2 regions of the Nonomuraea sp. NPDC049400 genome follow, and region 2 is predicted to be linked to the other one. Evidence: riboswitches for the same ligand, from Rfam matches in the RefSeq annotation. Region 2 holds a riboswitch; the other holds the start of a gene.
The links. Region 2 has a riboswitch for guanidine ahead of ACIBVN_RS44440 (DMT family transporter). Riboswitches for the same ligand answer to the same signal wherever they lie in the genome.
Positions count from the first base shown of each region.

Region 1: linked by a shared signal. The riboswitch ahead of ACIBVN_RS27680 (MBL fold metallo-hydrolase) and the one ahead of ACIBVN_RS44440 (DMT family transporter) in region 2 are both predicted to bind guanidine.

Region 1 covers NZ_JBITMP010000018.1:57,075-64,178, reverse strand. Annotated here, with positions in the region: gene ACIBVN_RS27695 (enoyl-CoA hydratase-related protein) at 1-80, opposite strand, end outside; gene ACIBVN_RS27690 (amidohydrolase family protein) at 119-973, opposite strand; gene ACIBVN_RS27685 (NUDIX domain-containing protein) at 1,006-2,037, opposite strand; guanidine-III (ykkC-III) riboswitch at 2,347-2,414, shown strand; gene ACIBVN_RS27680 (MBL fold metallo-hydrolase) at 2,464-3,306, shown strand; gene ACIBVN_RS27675 (hypothetical protein) at 3,377-3,613, shown strand; gene ACIBVN_RS27670 (phosphotransferase family protein) at 3,784-4,641, opposite strand; gene ACIBVN_RS27665 (LysR family transcriptional regulator) at 4,984-5,967, opposite strand; gene ACIBVN_RS27660 (MFS transporter) at 6,031-6,891, shown strand; gene ACIBVN_RS27655 (MFS transporter) at 6,904-7,104, shown strand, end outside.
Region 2 covers NZ_JBITMP010000043.1:7,585-14,688, forward strand. Annotated here, with positions in the region: gene ACIBVN_RS44410 (molybdopterin-dependent oxidoreductase) at 1-284, shown strand, start outside; gene ACIBVN_RS44415 (alpha/beta fold hydrolase) at 262-1,011, opposite strand; gene ACIBVN_RS44420 (PadR family transcriptional regulator) at 1,083-1,625, shown strand; gene ACIBVN_RS44425 (GNAT family N-acetyltransferase) at 1,604-2,068, opposite strand; gene ACIBVN_RS44430 (hypothetical protein) at 2,144-2,593, shown strand; gene ACIBVN_RS44435 (VOC family protein) at 2,596-2,991, opposite strand; gene ACIBVN_RS44440 (DMT family transporter) at 3,023-3,337, opposite strand; guanidine-III (ykkC-III) riboswitch at 3,370-3,428, opposite strand; gene ACIBVN_RS44445 (class I SAM-dependent methyltransferase) at 3,454-4,263, opposite strand; gene ACIBVN_RS44450 (acyl-CoA dehydrogenase) at 4,354-6,159, shown strand; gene ACIBVN_RS44455 (hypothetical protein) at 6,369-6,959, shown strand; gene ACIBVN_RS44460 (MBL fold metallo-hydrolase) at 7,013-7,104, shown strand, end outside.

The DNA.
Region 1 (7,104 bases), on a different contig from region 2:
ATCTCGCCGTCCACCTCCAGCCGGATGTGGCGGTACCGGCTCGGATCGGTGTCGAACGACACGTCTGGGTGTCCGGTCATGCCTCCAAGTTCAACAGCGACCGCTAGGGACGTCAAGACTATGTAGTGCTTTTGAAGTAGATGCGCAGCGCGTTGCCCGCGAGGGCCATGGCGAGGGTGTCGTCGTCGAGACCGAGGTCCACCAGGGCGCGGGCGTTGCGCGCTATGCCGGGCACGCCGGGCCAGTCGGTGGCGAAGACGAACTTGCGGGCCAGCCGCCGCAGGTCGAACCGCTGGTAGTAGTCGGGCAGCCGGGCCGGTGGCAGCCCGGACAACTCGATCCAGACGTTCTCGTGCATGAGGGCGAGGAAGGCCGCCTGGTCGTACCACCAGCCTCGCCCGCCGTGCGCGAGCACCACCGTGAGCTCGGGGAAGTCGCGCAGGACGGGGTCGAGCAGCTCGGGCGCGGCCATGGCGTTGGTCGAGCCGGGGAACGTGCTGGTGCCGCAGTGCACCACGACCGGCAGGCCGCGTTCGACGCAGGTCTGGTACGCCGGATACAGCATGGGGTCCGCCGCCGAGAACCCGCCGTGCACCGGGTGGATCTTGAGCCCGACGGCGCCGAGTTCCACTTGTCTCAGCAGTTCCGCGGCGATCGGGTAGTGCAGGTGCGGGTTGACGTTGGCCAGGAACGCGAACCGGTCCGGATTGTGCTTGACGATCGGCAGCAGGTCCTCGACCGGCTGGATCCCGGTGACCTTGGGGCTGTACTCGCAGAGCAGGATGGCCCGGTCCACGCCCTCGCCCTCCAGCAGTTCGTCGAACGCTGCCGGAACGACCACCCCGTCCTCGTCGAACGCCGACCGCCACCCGGGAGCTCCGTACCGCTCGGCCCACCGCGCCCAGGCGGGCTTGAGCGTGGACAATCTGGCTGGATGCAGGTGGGCGTCCACCAGCAGTCGTCCGTCGAGCATGCCCCGACTGTATACATGCACTTATCGCGTCATCAATGATTTGTAGACCATTCGTGCAGGGCGAAGGGGACCTGGTCCAGGACGTTCGCGATGGCGGCCGCCGGATAGCCGATCGTGTCTCGGGGCAGGTCGGCCAAGGGCCACCAGGCGAGTTCCGAGCATTTGTCCGGCTCGGCGTTGTACGGCTCGCCGGTCCACTTGCGGACGGCGAAGAAGAGGCCGATGCGTTCGGGGGCACGGTGCATGACGTGGGCGAACGCGAGGTCGGCCGGGTCGATCCTCACCCCCAGCTCCTCCCTCGCCTCGCGGACAGCTGCCTCCGTCACCGACTCTCCCGCCTCGAGGTGACCCGAGGGCAGATGCCACAGACCGTCGCCGTAACCGGTGCCTTCGCGCCTGCCGAGCAGCACGTGAGTGTCGCGGAGGAGGAGCACGTGCACGTCAACGATGGCCCGGAAGCGCTGCCGCGGCGTTGCCTCGACAAGGGTGCTCTCGCGGATCCGGTTGTCTGGCGATGGTCCTCGCTGCCCGTCTCCACTCGGCGAACCGGACACCTGTGCCAACGCGGGCGCATGAACCGACGTGGACGCCTCGGTCGAGGCGGGCGCATGAACCGACGTAAACGCCTCGGTCGAGGCGGGCTCATGAACCGACGTGGACGCCTCGGTCGAGGCGGGCGGCTGCGGATGGTCACCGGGCTCGGGCACCTGGTGCAGGGCCGATGACGAGCGTGGAAGTGGGCGGCGGTCGAGGGCTTGGGTCCATTTGACCGCGACGGCGGCCACCTGGATCAGCTCGGCTCGCAACCGCTCGGGGTCCGTCTCCGCGAACGCCTCCAGCACCTCCTCCGCCAGGATGTGCCTCCACGTGAGCGTCCCCTCCGCAGCCGCCGCCTCCGTCTCACGCCTGGCGCGGTCGGACTCGGCCACCGTCCCCTCGTCCCCGGTCCCATCGGGCAGGATCTGCATGCCCCATCTCGCGTCCTGAGCCGCCCGCTCGGCCGCCACGTCCGCGAGCACCCTCGCCAACGACCCCGGCACACCCGCGTCGCCATCGTGTGTCATGGCCACCAGTTTGGCCCCGTCCGGGGTGTGCGATGCCCCGCTGCCGCTCCCCCAATGCGCTCCACCGACGACCGCCACCCGGCCTCTTCTCCCGTCCCGTCTTCTTCTCGCGTGCCTGGCTCCCCTTTCTCCGAGGATCGGCCACGCCGCCACTTCTACGCGAGGCGCAGGAGTGCGGAGTCAACGTCCAGGCGTGGCGGGGCGGAAGCGGGTTGGCAGTACGGCCGTGTTCGGGCCATACCCGCTTGAGGCACCCAGGACGATCCACGGCGGCGCAGAGTGGCTGATCGCTGTCGTGGTACCTTCCCCGTGGAAGCGTGTAAGCGCTTGCCCCGGACGAGATGTGCGCCGTACCCGGCCTGCAAAGACGACGCACGCGCAGGAGACGTCATGGATGCAGGCATACCCTTGATCGATTTTACTGGAGTGACTCCACGGCCTTGTGCGCTGGATGTCCGGTGGATTCACGGCTCACCGTCGGCCAAGCACAACACCGATCCGGACATCCAGGTCCACGCGTACGACGAGCACACGTTCATCTTGCGGCAGAACATGGCGATCAACTATGAGGCGCCCTTCTTGTTCCTGCTGTTCGGGAACGCACGGGCGGTGTTGATCGACACCGGCGCCACGGCATCCGCCGAGTTCTTCCCCTTGCGCCGGGTGGTCGATGAGCTCGTTGACGGCTGGCTCCGCCGCCACCCCCGGGAGGAGTACCACCTGCTGGTGCTGCACACCCACCCGCATGGCGACCACATCGCGGGCGACGATCAGTTCACCGACCGCCCCGATACCACGGTGGTCGGCGGGGACCTGGTCACCGCCTGGGAGTACTTCGGGTTCAGCAAGGATCCCGGCGCCGTGGCGCAGGTCGACCTGGGAGGCCGTGTGTTGGAGTGCCTGGCCACCCCGGGCCACCACGAGGCGGCGGTCACGTTCTACGACCGGTGGACGGGGTTCCTGCTCACCGGCGACACGGTCTACCCGGGCCGTCTCTACATCCAGGACTGGCCGGCCTTCGCCCGGACCATCGACCGCCTGATCGACTTCTCCGACCGCCGACCGGTCACCCACGTGCTCGGCTGCCACATCGAGATGACCCGGCAGCCAGGCGTGGACTACCCCGTCCGCACCACCTACCAGCCCGACGAGCCCCCACTGCAGCTGACCACGGGGCACCTGCACGAGATCCGTGCGGCGATCAAGGAGATCGGCGACCGGCCCAGCCGGCGCGCCTACCCCCTCTTCATCCTCTGGCCAAACCCATGAGCCGCACGAACGCATCGGACCTCCTGCCTGATGCGACCTCGTCCCGGCCACGATGCCTACGGACCGGCCGGTGACGCTGCCGCACCGGACCTCCGTCGTGTTCGGCTCGGCCTTCGTCGACATCCGCGGTCCGCACAACGGGCTCGGCAACCCCTTCGCCGTCGTCATGGGCGCCGACGTCGGGGCCTGGGACGTGGGGCGCTGGCCCGTCACATCGGTACCCCCGAAACCGTGTTCATCGACGCCGTCCGCGAACAGCGCGGGCCAGACGGCCCCTACGGGTACGAGCTCAACCTCGCTGACCTGACCCCGACCGGCAGAGCACTCGGCGTGTGCGCCCACGGCTTCATCGGCGCCGAACACACGCTCGCCAAGGCAGCGCGGTCTGCGAGCAAGTGTGCCAGAGCAGCCGCCCGAGCTGAGCGGTGCCGAGGGCGGCGGTGGCGTCGAGCGGAGGGTGCGGGCGCGCGGCCCCCGTCAACGCGCGCGCTCGTCGAGCATGGCCATGGTTTCGCGCAGGCGTGCACACGCCCAGTCGTACTGCTCGGTGCTGGTGTGTGCCCGGAAGTTCGTCTCGATGACCTGCACGAGGACGAGGTAAAGGTTGTAGAGCCGGCGGCGGACCCGCTCGCTGCCGGTGAACGGCTCGTGGCCGTAGCCGCGGATGAACGCAGCCGAGTCCCCGAAAGCGCTCAACTCGCTCGCGGTGAAACCGTACTCCATCAGCGGATCGCCGTAGAACGCCCGCTCGTGGTCAAGGATCGCGATGATCTCTCCATCGCGCACCATGCAGTTGCCGGCCCACAGGTCCCACTCGACGAACCGGGGCTCGGTCACCTCGTCCAGAGCATCCGCATGGGCGGCCACGACCTGGCGGACGACGTCATAGCCATAGCCCAGGTTGACGCCGCGCCGCTCGCCGTCACCCAGGAGCTCTTCGATCATCCGTAGGAAGGCCGCCCGCCAGCTGCGCTCGCCCGGCCCGGCGAGCGGTCCGAAGGCCGCGCCCCGGATCTGGTTCAGCTCGCGGGTGATCGCGCCGAGAGCCTCGTCGTACGCGTCGAGCTGCGCCCGCGACAACGATTTCCGGATGACGTTGAGGTTGTCCGCGTCGACGTACGCCATGAAGAAGTAGTCGGCGTCGCACAGCTCGTGAGTCTGATCCGCGTAGTCGACCGCCGGCACCGGAACCTTGGTGTTCTCCTGGATCAGCCGCAGCGCCGCCAGTTCGGTCCCCATGGCTCCGCGCTCGTAGGTCATGACCTCGACGTCCGGCGGCGGCGCGATCTTGAGTACGACCTGCGCACCGGATCGCAGCCGGATCCGATAGGCCACGTTGAACCAGCCGTGACCCAGTTCGCCGATCCAGTCCTCATCGGCGTCGGGCACCTGCTCCGGCCCGTAGGCACGGGCGACCATCGCGCGAATCGTCTCGAGCGGCTGCCGGTTCTTGGTGATGCTCTCCATCAGTCCTCACGTGTGTTTGGGCAATCTTGGCCATTGTGTCCGATATGCCGTCTGCTGCGGAACTACTTGCTCGCTCTGCCGCCGCCTGCACCTACCTGGCCGCGCTCACTGCCTGCACCCTCCGCCACCACGAGCAGTCCACCCATGGGCTATCGGCTGGACCGACATCGCCGCCGCCGACCACTACCGCAGCCACCCCGCCGACGGCCCTCAGCTACTCGGTTTCACAACATGAGAACGCCTCGGCCCTGGGCGGAAGCCGGGGCCGAGGTCGGTGGTGCCCGCGCACACATGGTCCCGGAAAGCACGTACAGCCGGCGTCAGTCGCGCCCCCTTGGACCAGCTCGCCCCGATCGTCCTGAACATCGGCGGAGACAGCGGAATCTCCACCACGCCCGAGGTGGACTGGGAGCGGACCGCCCTCGGGGTGGAGCGAGGGAGGATCGCCACGCCGAGCCCCAACGCCACCAGCCCCCGTACGGTCTCCGACTCCTGCCCCTCGAACGCGATCCTCGGCTCGAACCCCGCCGCCGCGCACAGGTCGTCGGTGATCTGACGCAGCCCGTACCCGTGCTCCAACATCACCAGCTCCTCCCCCGCCAGCTCGGCCGCCCGCACCCGCGCCCGGTTCGCGAAACGGTGGGACGGTGGCACGGACAGCACCAGCTCCTGGTCGGCGAGCGGGGTGCTGGCAAGTTCGGGGTCGTCCAGGGGCATGGGGGCCACGAACACCAGGTCGATCGCGCCCTCGCGGAGCGCTTCCAGCATGTCCTGGCGCGAGCCCTGGACCAGGCTGAAGCGGATGCCGGGGTTGCGCTCGCGGAAACCGGCGATGAGGGACGGCACGAGCGTGCGCCCCAGGAGGTGGAGGAAGCCCAGGACGACGCGGCCGGTGGTGGGGTCGATCTCTTCGCGGACCTCCCGGGCGGCGGTGGCCATCGCGGTGAGGGCGCGGGTGGAGGCGGCGGCCAGGGTACGGCCCGCCCTGGTGAGACGGATGCCGCGGCCGGAGGGGACGACGAGCGGGGCACCGATCAGGTCCGCCAGGGCGGCGAGGCGGCGGCTGGCCGTGGGCTGGGGGATGCCGAGGAGCTCGGCGGCGCGCGTCACGTGGCCCGTCTCACCCACGGCGGCCAGGATGGCAAGGGCGGGGGCCAGGCGCGCGGCCAGCGCTTCGTCAGATTCATCCATCATAGTATGAATTATCGCCCATTTGCGCATTAGACGTATTTATTAGCCTTGCTTAGCGTTGCTGGCGTGGTGGTCATCGACGCTCCTCCGGCGGTTCCCGGCACGCGGCGGGTCAGTGCGGCTGTGGCGGCGGCCGGGGTGTCGTCGTTCGCGCTCCTGTACGCGCCGCAGCCCGTGCTTCCGCAGCTCGCCGCGGCGTTCAGGTTGGATCCGGGCAGCGCCTCGCTGGCCATCGGGGTGGCGACTGGAGCGCTGGCCGTGGCCGTGCTGCCGGTGGCCTGGCTGGCCGGGCTGGTGGGACGGCGGCGGGTGATCCTCTGGTCCGTGGTGCTCTCTGCGGTGATCGGGCTCCTGCTGCCGCTGGCGCCGTCCTTTCCGGTGCTGCTGGCGATGCGCGCGGTCCAGGGCGTGGCGATCGCTGGGTTCGCCGGGGTGGCGGCGGCGTACCTGGCCGACGTGGTGGGTACGGCGCGGCTTCCCGGTGCGGTGGGGGCGATGATCGCCGGCAACTCGGTCGGCGGGATGCTGGGACGGCTCGGAGCCGGATTCGCCGCCGGGCCGATGGGGTGGCATGGCGCGTTGCTGGTGGTGGCGGGAGTGTCCGGCTTGTGCGCGCTCTTCGCGGCCCGCACACTCCCGCGAACAGCGGCCCGGACGCTCCCACGGGCAGCGGCCCAGACGCACCCGCCCGCCGCCGACGGCCGTGAGCTGGACGCGGGGAGGCGAATCGGGGCCGAGCTGGTCGCCCCCTTCATCGTGGGCGGACTGACCGTGGGGGCGTTCGTCGCGCTCTACAACGCCGCCGGGTTCCGCCTGACCGCCCCTCCTCTCTCCCTCACCTCCGCCGCCGCCTCCCTCGTCTTCCTCGCCTACGCCATGGGCACCGCCTCCTCGGCCGCCGCCGGACGCGTGGCGAGCCGGCTCTGACGTTCGAAGGCGCTGGTCTCGGCGCTGCTCTTGACGGCGGCGGGCTCCGTGCTCACCGTCTCCACGTCGCTCCCGCTCGTGGTAACCGGGTTCGCCGTGCTGACCGCCGGGTTCTTCGCCGCGCACGCCATCGCCAACGCCTGGGTCACCGCCGAGGCGACCCCGCACGCCCGGGGCCGCGCCGCCGGCGTCTACACCCTCTGCTTCTACCTG
Region 2 (7,104 bases):
AGGACCCGGTGGTGCTGGTCAACCCGGCCGACGCGGCGGCGCGCGGTCTGGTGGGCGGGCAGCGCGTACGCGTGCACAACGACGGCGGGGAGTTCCTGGCGGACGTGGAGATCAGCGACCGGGTGGCCGCCGGGGTGGTGGCCTCGCCGAAGGGCCGCTGGCCGAAGCTCACCCCGGGCGGCGCCAACCCGAACGCGGTCGTGGCGGAGCGGGACGGGGACATGGGCAGGGGCCCCGGCTTCCACGACAACCTGGTCGAGATCAGCCCTTGTGCCGCGCCATGAAGGCATCGATCTTGTCGAGCACCTGCTTCGCGTGCGGGCCGGTCAGCAGGGCCGAGGCGTGCAGGCTCTCCCCCGGGATGACGAGCAGCTCGTTGTCCGGGGCCTCGGTGGCGGCGTCGTGCGCTCGCGTCAGGTCGCCGGCGCCGCCGTAACCGTCGTTCTGCGAGCCGATCTGGAGGAGCGGGACGGTCAGCCTGCCGGCGTTCTCCTGGCTGATCTGGCCTGAGACGGCCACGACGCCGGCCACCTCGGGGCCGAGGCTCAGGGCGGCGGGGACCGCCGTGGTGGCCCCGATCGAGCCGCCGACCAGGAAGACCCGCTCGACGCCCCGCTCCTTGAGCAGGCGTCGGGCCATGGCGACGGCGGTGTCCCCGGGGAAAGCCTGCGAGGACCTGGTGTAGACGAGCACGCGGTAGTGGGGGGCGAGGCGGTCGAAGAGCGGGCGCCAGGAGCACACGGTGCCGCGGCGCTCGTATGTGATCACCACGCCGACGGAACCGGTGCCCCCGATGATCCCGGGCATGCCGCCGTCATAGGTGAAGATCTTGCCGTCGTTCTCGTGATAGCACCCTGAGACGTTGGGGCCGGTGGGCGGCGGTGTGCTCACTAAGACGCTCGTACTGGGGACGGCGGAGCTGCTCGAAGCGGGGGCCGCCCCCGTGGTGCCCCCGCTCCCGCATGCGGTCAGCGCCACCATGAGTCCCAGGACACCGACGAACCCGCGCATGACCGCCCCCTTCCCGGCAAACTATGTCATAACTGACATAGTTGTAAAAGCACTTTATCCTTGGGCAAACCATGACCTCAACGCTCGGATTCGCGATCCTCGCTGTGCTCGCGCGCGGCGACCGCACGGGATACGACCTCGCCGCGGCCATGCGGCGACCGGTCGGCTACTTCTGGACGGCCGGACACAGCCAGATCCACGCCGAGCTGCAGAAGCTACGGACGGGCGGGCTGGTCGGTTTCGAGGCCGAGCATGGGCCTGGGCCGCAGGGCAGGAAGGTCTACCACCTGACGGCCGAGGGCATGCGGGCGCTGCGCGAGTGGGTCACGCAGCCGCCGCGCGAGCGGCCCGAGCGGGACGAGCTGGTGCTGAAGACGTACGCGTCGTGGCTGGCCGAGCCGGAGCTGGTCAGGCGGATGTTCGCCGACCAGCTCGCCGCACACGAGGCGCGGCTGGCCGAGTACGAGCGGCAGGAGGCGTCATTCGACGGGCCACCCGCGTTCGGCGATCCCCGGTTCGGCAACTACGCGACGTTGCGGTGCGGACTGAGCTACGAGCGGCACCGGGCCGACTGGTGCCGGTGGATGCTGGCTCAGCTCAGCGAGAGCTTGTAGCCCACGTGGGAGGCCGTGAAACCGAGGTTGTCGTAGAAGCGGTGCGCGTCCGTACGTGACTTGTCGGAGGTGAGCTGCACCATCGCGCAGCCGCGCTCCCGTGCCCTGTCCACGGCCCACTGGATCATCCGGCGGCCGAGGCCCTGGCCGCGGGCGGCGGCGGCGACCCTGACGGCCTCGATCTGGCACCGCTCCGCGCCCAGCCGCGACAGCCCGGCCAGGTACGTGAGCTGCATGGTGCCCACCACCTCGCCGTCCTGCTCGGCCACGATCAGCTCGTCGTACGGGTCGGCGTCGACCCGCTCGAACGCCGCCAGGTAACGCTCGTCATGCGGGTCGCCCTCGCGCGTGGCGCCGAGATGGTCGTCGGCGAGCATCGCCACGATCGCGGGCACGTCCTCCTTGCGGGCGGGGCGGAAGAGCACTTTGTCTGTTTGCTGCATGTCCGAATGATGTCAGGGACGGCTCAGGGTTCGTCCCCGATGCCCCCGGGTGTCCGGAAATGCAGCATGGATGACATGAACGAAATCAGCCGACGCGATGAGATCTCGCTGTCGGGTGCCGCGCTCCGCGGCGCCCCTTGGAAGGCCGCCGCCATCGGCGGCGGCGCCGTCACCGCGGCCAGCTTCGGCCTGGGCCTGATCACCGGCGGTGGTGATCTGGTGTGGGCGCTGGGCCTGGGCATCAGCCTGTTCGCCCTGATCGCCGCGATCGGCGCGGTCGCCAAGCCGGAGGAGGGCGACCGGGTGACCCGCCAGGCCAGGCTCTGGTCGTTGCGGCACCCGTGGCGGTTCGCGCTGTTGCCCGCGGGCATCACGGCCGTGCTGGACTATCCGGTGCAGCTCGTGCTCGACGGCGAGGGGGTCTTCGGCTCGGCCGTGCACGCCCTGTGGCACGGCGCGCTGGTCTACCTGATCGCCGGCGTCCTGACGCTCGTCATGCAGGGTCGCGCCCGATCCGCCCGGTGAAGTCAGTGCGTGGGGTCAGCCTGCGCCTCCCTCTCCGCCTGACTCCGGCACACGCAGAACTCGTTGCCCTCGGGGTCGCGCATGATCACCCAGCCGGTGCCGTCGGGCTGCCGCTGGTCGTCGAAGACGGTCGCGCCCAGCCCGATCAGCCGCTCGACCTCCTGATTACGGGTCCTGCCCGCGGTCCCGTTGACGTCGAAGTGCACCCGGTTCTTCACGGTCTTGCCCTCGGGCACGCGGACGAACAGCAGGAACGGGTCCTGCTCGGTGCGCAGCATGACCTCGTCGTCGCCCGGCTTGTCGCCCTCGCCGAGTGGCAGCCCGGTGGCCTTGCTCCACCAGCTGGCGATCTCGTACGGGTCGGCGGCGTCGATGGTGACGGCGTGGATTTCGATCACGCAGCCACCTAAGCCGGAGCGGCCCGCGACGTCAAGCGAGAACCCGCAGCCCGACGACCCCGACCAGGATCAGCGCGATCGAGATGAGGCGCGGCAACGAGACCTCGTCCCCCATGGCGATCATGCCGAGCACCGCGGTGCCCGCCGCGCCGACGCCGGTCCAGACGGCGTACGCGGTGCCGACCTCGAGGGTTCTGAGCGCGTACGAGAGCAGACCGAAGCTCAGCACGGCCGTCGCGAGGAACGACAGCACCCACCACACATTGCTGAACCCGTTGCTGAGCTTGAGCGAAAGGGCCATGGCGACCTCGAAGACGCCGGCCAGCACGAGGACGATCCACGCCATGATCGGAACTCCCTTGGGACGAGGCTGTTGCGGATGCGTCGTCTTGGCGTTCCGGGTACGGCGCGTCTCGTCCGGGAGCTGTCAGCTCATCAAGGAGAACGCGCCGCTCAACGGGGTCATTCCCACCAGATCGTGACCCACCGGTCGCGGGGCACCGGCCACATGCCCAGCTCCACCACGGTGTCCGCCACCTCCTGCGCCCTTGACGGGTCGAGGCACACCCGGCGGCACACGCTCGCCGCCAGCTCCTCCAGCGACGTGAATCGTTCCAGCGGGGCCTCCCGCTCCTCCACCTGCACCGCGAAGCCGAGCGCCGCCACCAGCGCCACGCAGTCCTCGGCGATGGGCCGCACCGGCCGGTCCACCCCGTGGAAGTGCTGCCACAGCGGCGTCATCCAGCTCATCGGATGGCGGTGGGGCAACTCCAGCACCACCCGCCCCTGCGTGCGGTCGTCGAGTGCGCGCAGGAAGTCGGCCAGGTCGGGGACGTTGTAGACCACGTGCGCGGCGACGGCGACGTCGACCACGGGCACCTGATCGGCCACGTCGGGCCAGCGGCCCTCGATCGCCGTGACCGGCACCCCGAGCTTCTCCGCCCTGGCCGTCAGCCCCTCCAGCATGGGGGCCGAGGTGTCGACCGCGTACAGGTGGCCGATGCGCTCGTGCAGCGGCAGGGACGCGGCGCCTGGACCCGAACCCACGTCGAGCAGCGTGCCCTTGTCCGGCAGCGCCTCGAAGAGCCGGGTCATGGTGGGGCCGTCGTCGGGCTCGGCAAGCGCTCTGTCGGTACGGGCGCCGAACCGCTCGGGCGAATGGCCCCATGGATCAACGGGGGCCTTGGCCATGATCGCGGGTGGAATGGCCCAGGAATCCAGGCGCTCTCGCCATCTTGCGGCGAGTTGTTCGGCGTCCATGGAGAGCAGCATGCCATGCATAGCACGGGTTACCCGCGGGTAGCATTTCAGAGTAAGGTTACTCGCCAGTACAGAAACCTCGGTTCAAGGAGATCGACACCCATGGGCCACTACAAGAGCAACGTGCGTGACCTGGAGTTCAACCTCTTCGAGGTGTTCGGTAGGCGCGAGATCCTCGGCACAGGGCCCTTTGCGGATGTGGACGAGGATGTCGCCCGCGGCATCCTGGACGAGGTCAGCAGGCTGGCCACCGGCGTCCTCGCCGAGTCCTTCGAGGAGGGCGACAGGCACCCGCCCGTGTTCGACGCGGCGACCGGCTCGGTGACCCTCCCTGATGGCTTCAAGAAGTCGTACAAGGCACTGGTCGACGGCGGCTGGGCGAACCTCGACCTGCCCGCCGAGCTGGGCGGCCCCGGCATCCCGAGGAGCCTGGCCTGGGCCACGGCCGAGCTGGTGCTCGGTGCGAACCCGGCGCTCTACATGTACGGGGCGGGACCCAACTTCGCCTACACGCTGTGGAAGGTCGGCACGCCCGAGCAGAAGCGCTTCGCGGAGCTGGCCATCGAGCGCGAGTGGGGCGCCACGATGGTGCTCACCGAGCCGGACGCCGGATCCGACGTGGGCACCGGGCGCACCAAGGCGGTGCGGCAGGAGGACGGCAGCTGGCACATCGAGGGCGTCAAGCGCTTCATCACCAGCGCCGAGCACGACATGGCCGAGAACATCTTCCACCTCGTCCTCGCCCGCCCCGAGGGCCACGGTCCCGGCACCAAGGGGCTGTCTATGTTCCTGGTGCCGAAGTTCCTCGTAAACCTGGAGACCGGCGAGCTCGGCGAGCGCAACGGCGTCTACGTCACGAACGTCGAGAAGAAGATGGGCCTGAAGGTCTCCACGACGTGCGAGCTCACCTTCGGCGACAAGCACCCGGCGGTCGGCTACCTCGTGGGCGACGTGCACGAGGGCATCAGGCAGATGTTCATGGTGATCGAGCACGCCCGCATGATGGTCGGCACCAAGGCCATCGCCACGCTCTCCACCGGCTACCTGAACGCGCTGGAGTACGCCAAGTCACGCGTGCAGGGCGCGGACCTGACGCGGATGGCCGACAAGACAGCCCCGCGCGTCACCGTGACACACCACCCGGACGTGCGGCGCGAGCTCATGCTGCAGAAGTCGTACGCCGAGGGCATGCGGGCCCTGGTGCTCTACACGGCCACGTTCCAGGACACCCTCCTCGTCAACTCGGACGACCGGCACGCCCACGACATGAACGACCTGCTGCTGCCCATCGTCAAGGGCGTCGGCTCCGAGCGGTCGTACGAGCTGCTCTCCCGCTCGCTGCAGACCCTCGGCGGCTCCGGCTACCTGCAGGACTACCCGATCGAGCAGTACATCCGCGACGCCAAGATCGACTCCCTGTACGAGGGCACGACCGCGATCCAGGGCCTCGACCTGTTCTTCCGGAAGATCCTGCGTAACCAGGGCGCAGCGGTCGGGTCGCTGCTGGCCGAGATCGGCGAGTTCGCCGCCTCGGAGGCGGGCAACGGCCGGCTGAAGGAGGAGCGCAAGCTGCTCGCCGAGGCCGCCGCCGAGGTCAAGGCCATGGGCGACACCATGGCGGGCTGGGCGCTGTCCTCGCTGGAGACGCCCACCGAGGTCTACAAGGTCGGACTGAACACCACCCGGCTCCTGCTCGCGCTGGGCGACCTGGTGATCGGCTGGCTGCTGCTGCGCCAGGCCGAGGTGGCGCTGGAGAAGCTGACCGAGGGCGAGGACCCGTTCTACCTGGGCAAGGTCGCCGCGGCCTCGTTCTTCGCCAAGACCGTGCTGCCCCGGCTGGCCGCCGAGCGGCGCGTGCTGGACGCCACCGGGCAGGAGCTCATGGAGCTCCCGGAGGAAGCCTTCTAGTGCCCTGAGTCAGGAATCTGATCGTCAGTCGCCGGCCCAGGCGGGGCTCATCCGCCAGGGCCGGCGGGCCCGTCGGACAGAAAGCGCAATCCGGCGTGTCCTTCCTGGACAGACGGCAGCCAGGGGCGATTACCTAGCGTTACTGTCTGGATGCGGATGGTTATCCTCCGCATCCAGACATTTCGCAACAGCCATCGAGGAGATCGCTCATGTTCAGGAAACCACTGCGCTCCCTGCCCGCTGACCTCGCGGCGGCCTCGCTCCTGGCCATGATGGCCCTATCTGTCGCGACGCCGGCATCCGCTTCTCCGTCGGAAAACAGGCGCGCGACCAATGTCACCGCGCTCGACTACAACAGCACCGGCTGGAGATTCCTTCAGGTGCCTGCCACGACCGACGTACCGGAGTTCGCCGGCCGGTACTTCGACGACAGTGCGTGGTCGACCGGACAGGCGGGCTTCGGCACTACCAACGGGACCTGCTCGTGGAACAACTCCATCAAGGTCAAGACACCATGGGCCCTGAACAGCGACATACTGCTGCGCCACTGGGTCCACCTGCCGCGGGATGCGCAAGAGGTCCGAATCCAAGGGACGGTGGACAACGATGCGCAGGTCTACCTGAACGGTCAGCTGCTGCAAACCGTCAAGAGCGGCAACTGCAACGCCGGCGCGATCGACGTCGTCGTTCCGGCGAAGTACCTGGACTGCAACAACCTGCTCGCCATCCGCGGACATGACTACGGCGTGGCGAGCTATTTGGACGTCCGCGTCACCTACGTCAAGCCCAGCCCGGCCTGATGCCCTAGGGTCCCTCGGTGCCGTGACGGGACCCGTACGGGTACCGTCACGGCATGAGCTCCAGTACTCATGACCACCCCCTGGCACCTCCTCGCGTCGAAGAGGTGTCCGACGGCGTCTACGCCTACGTCCAGCCCGACGGGAG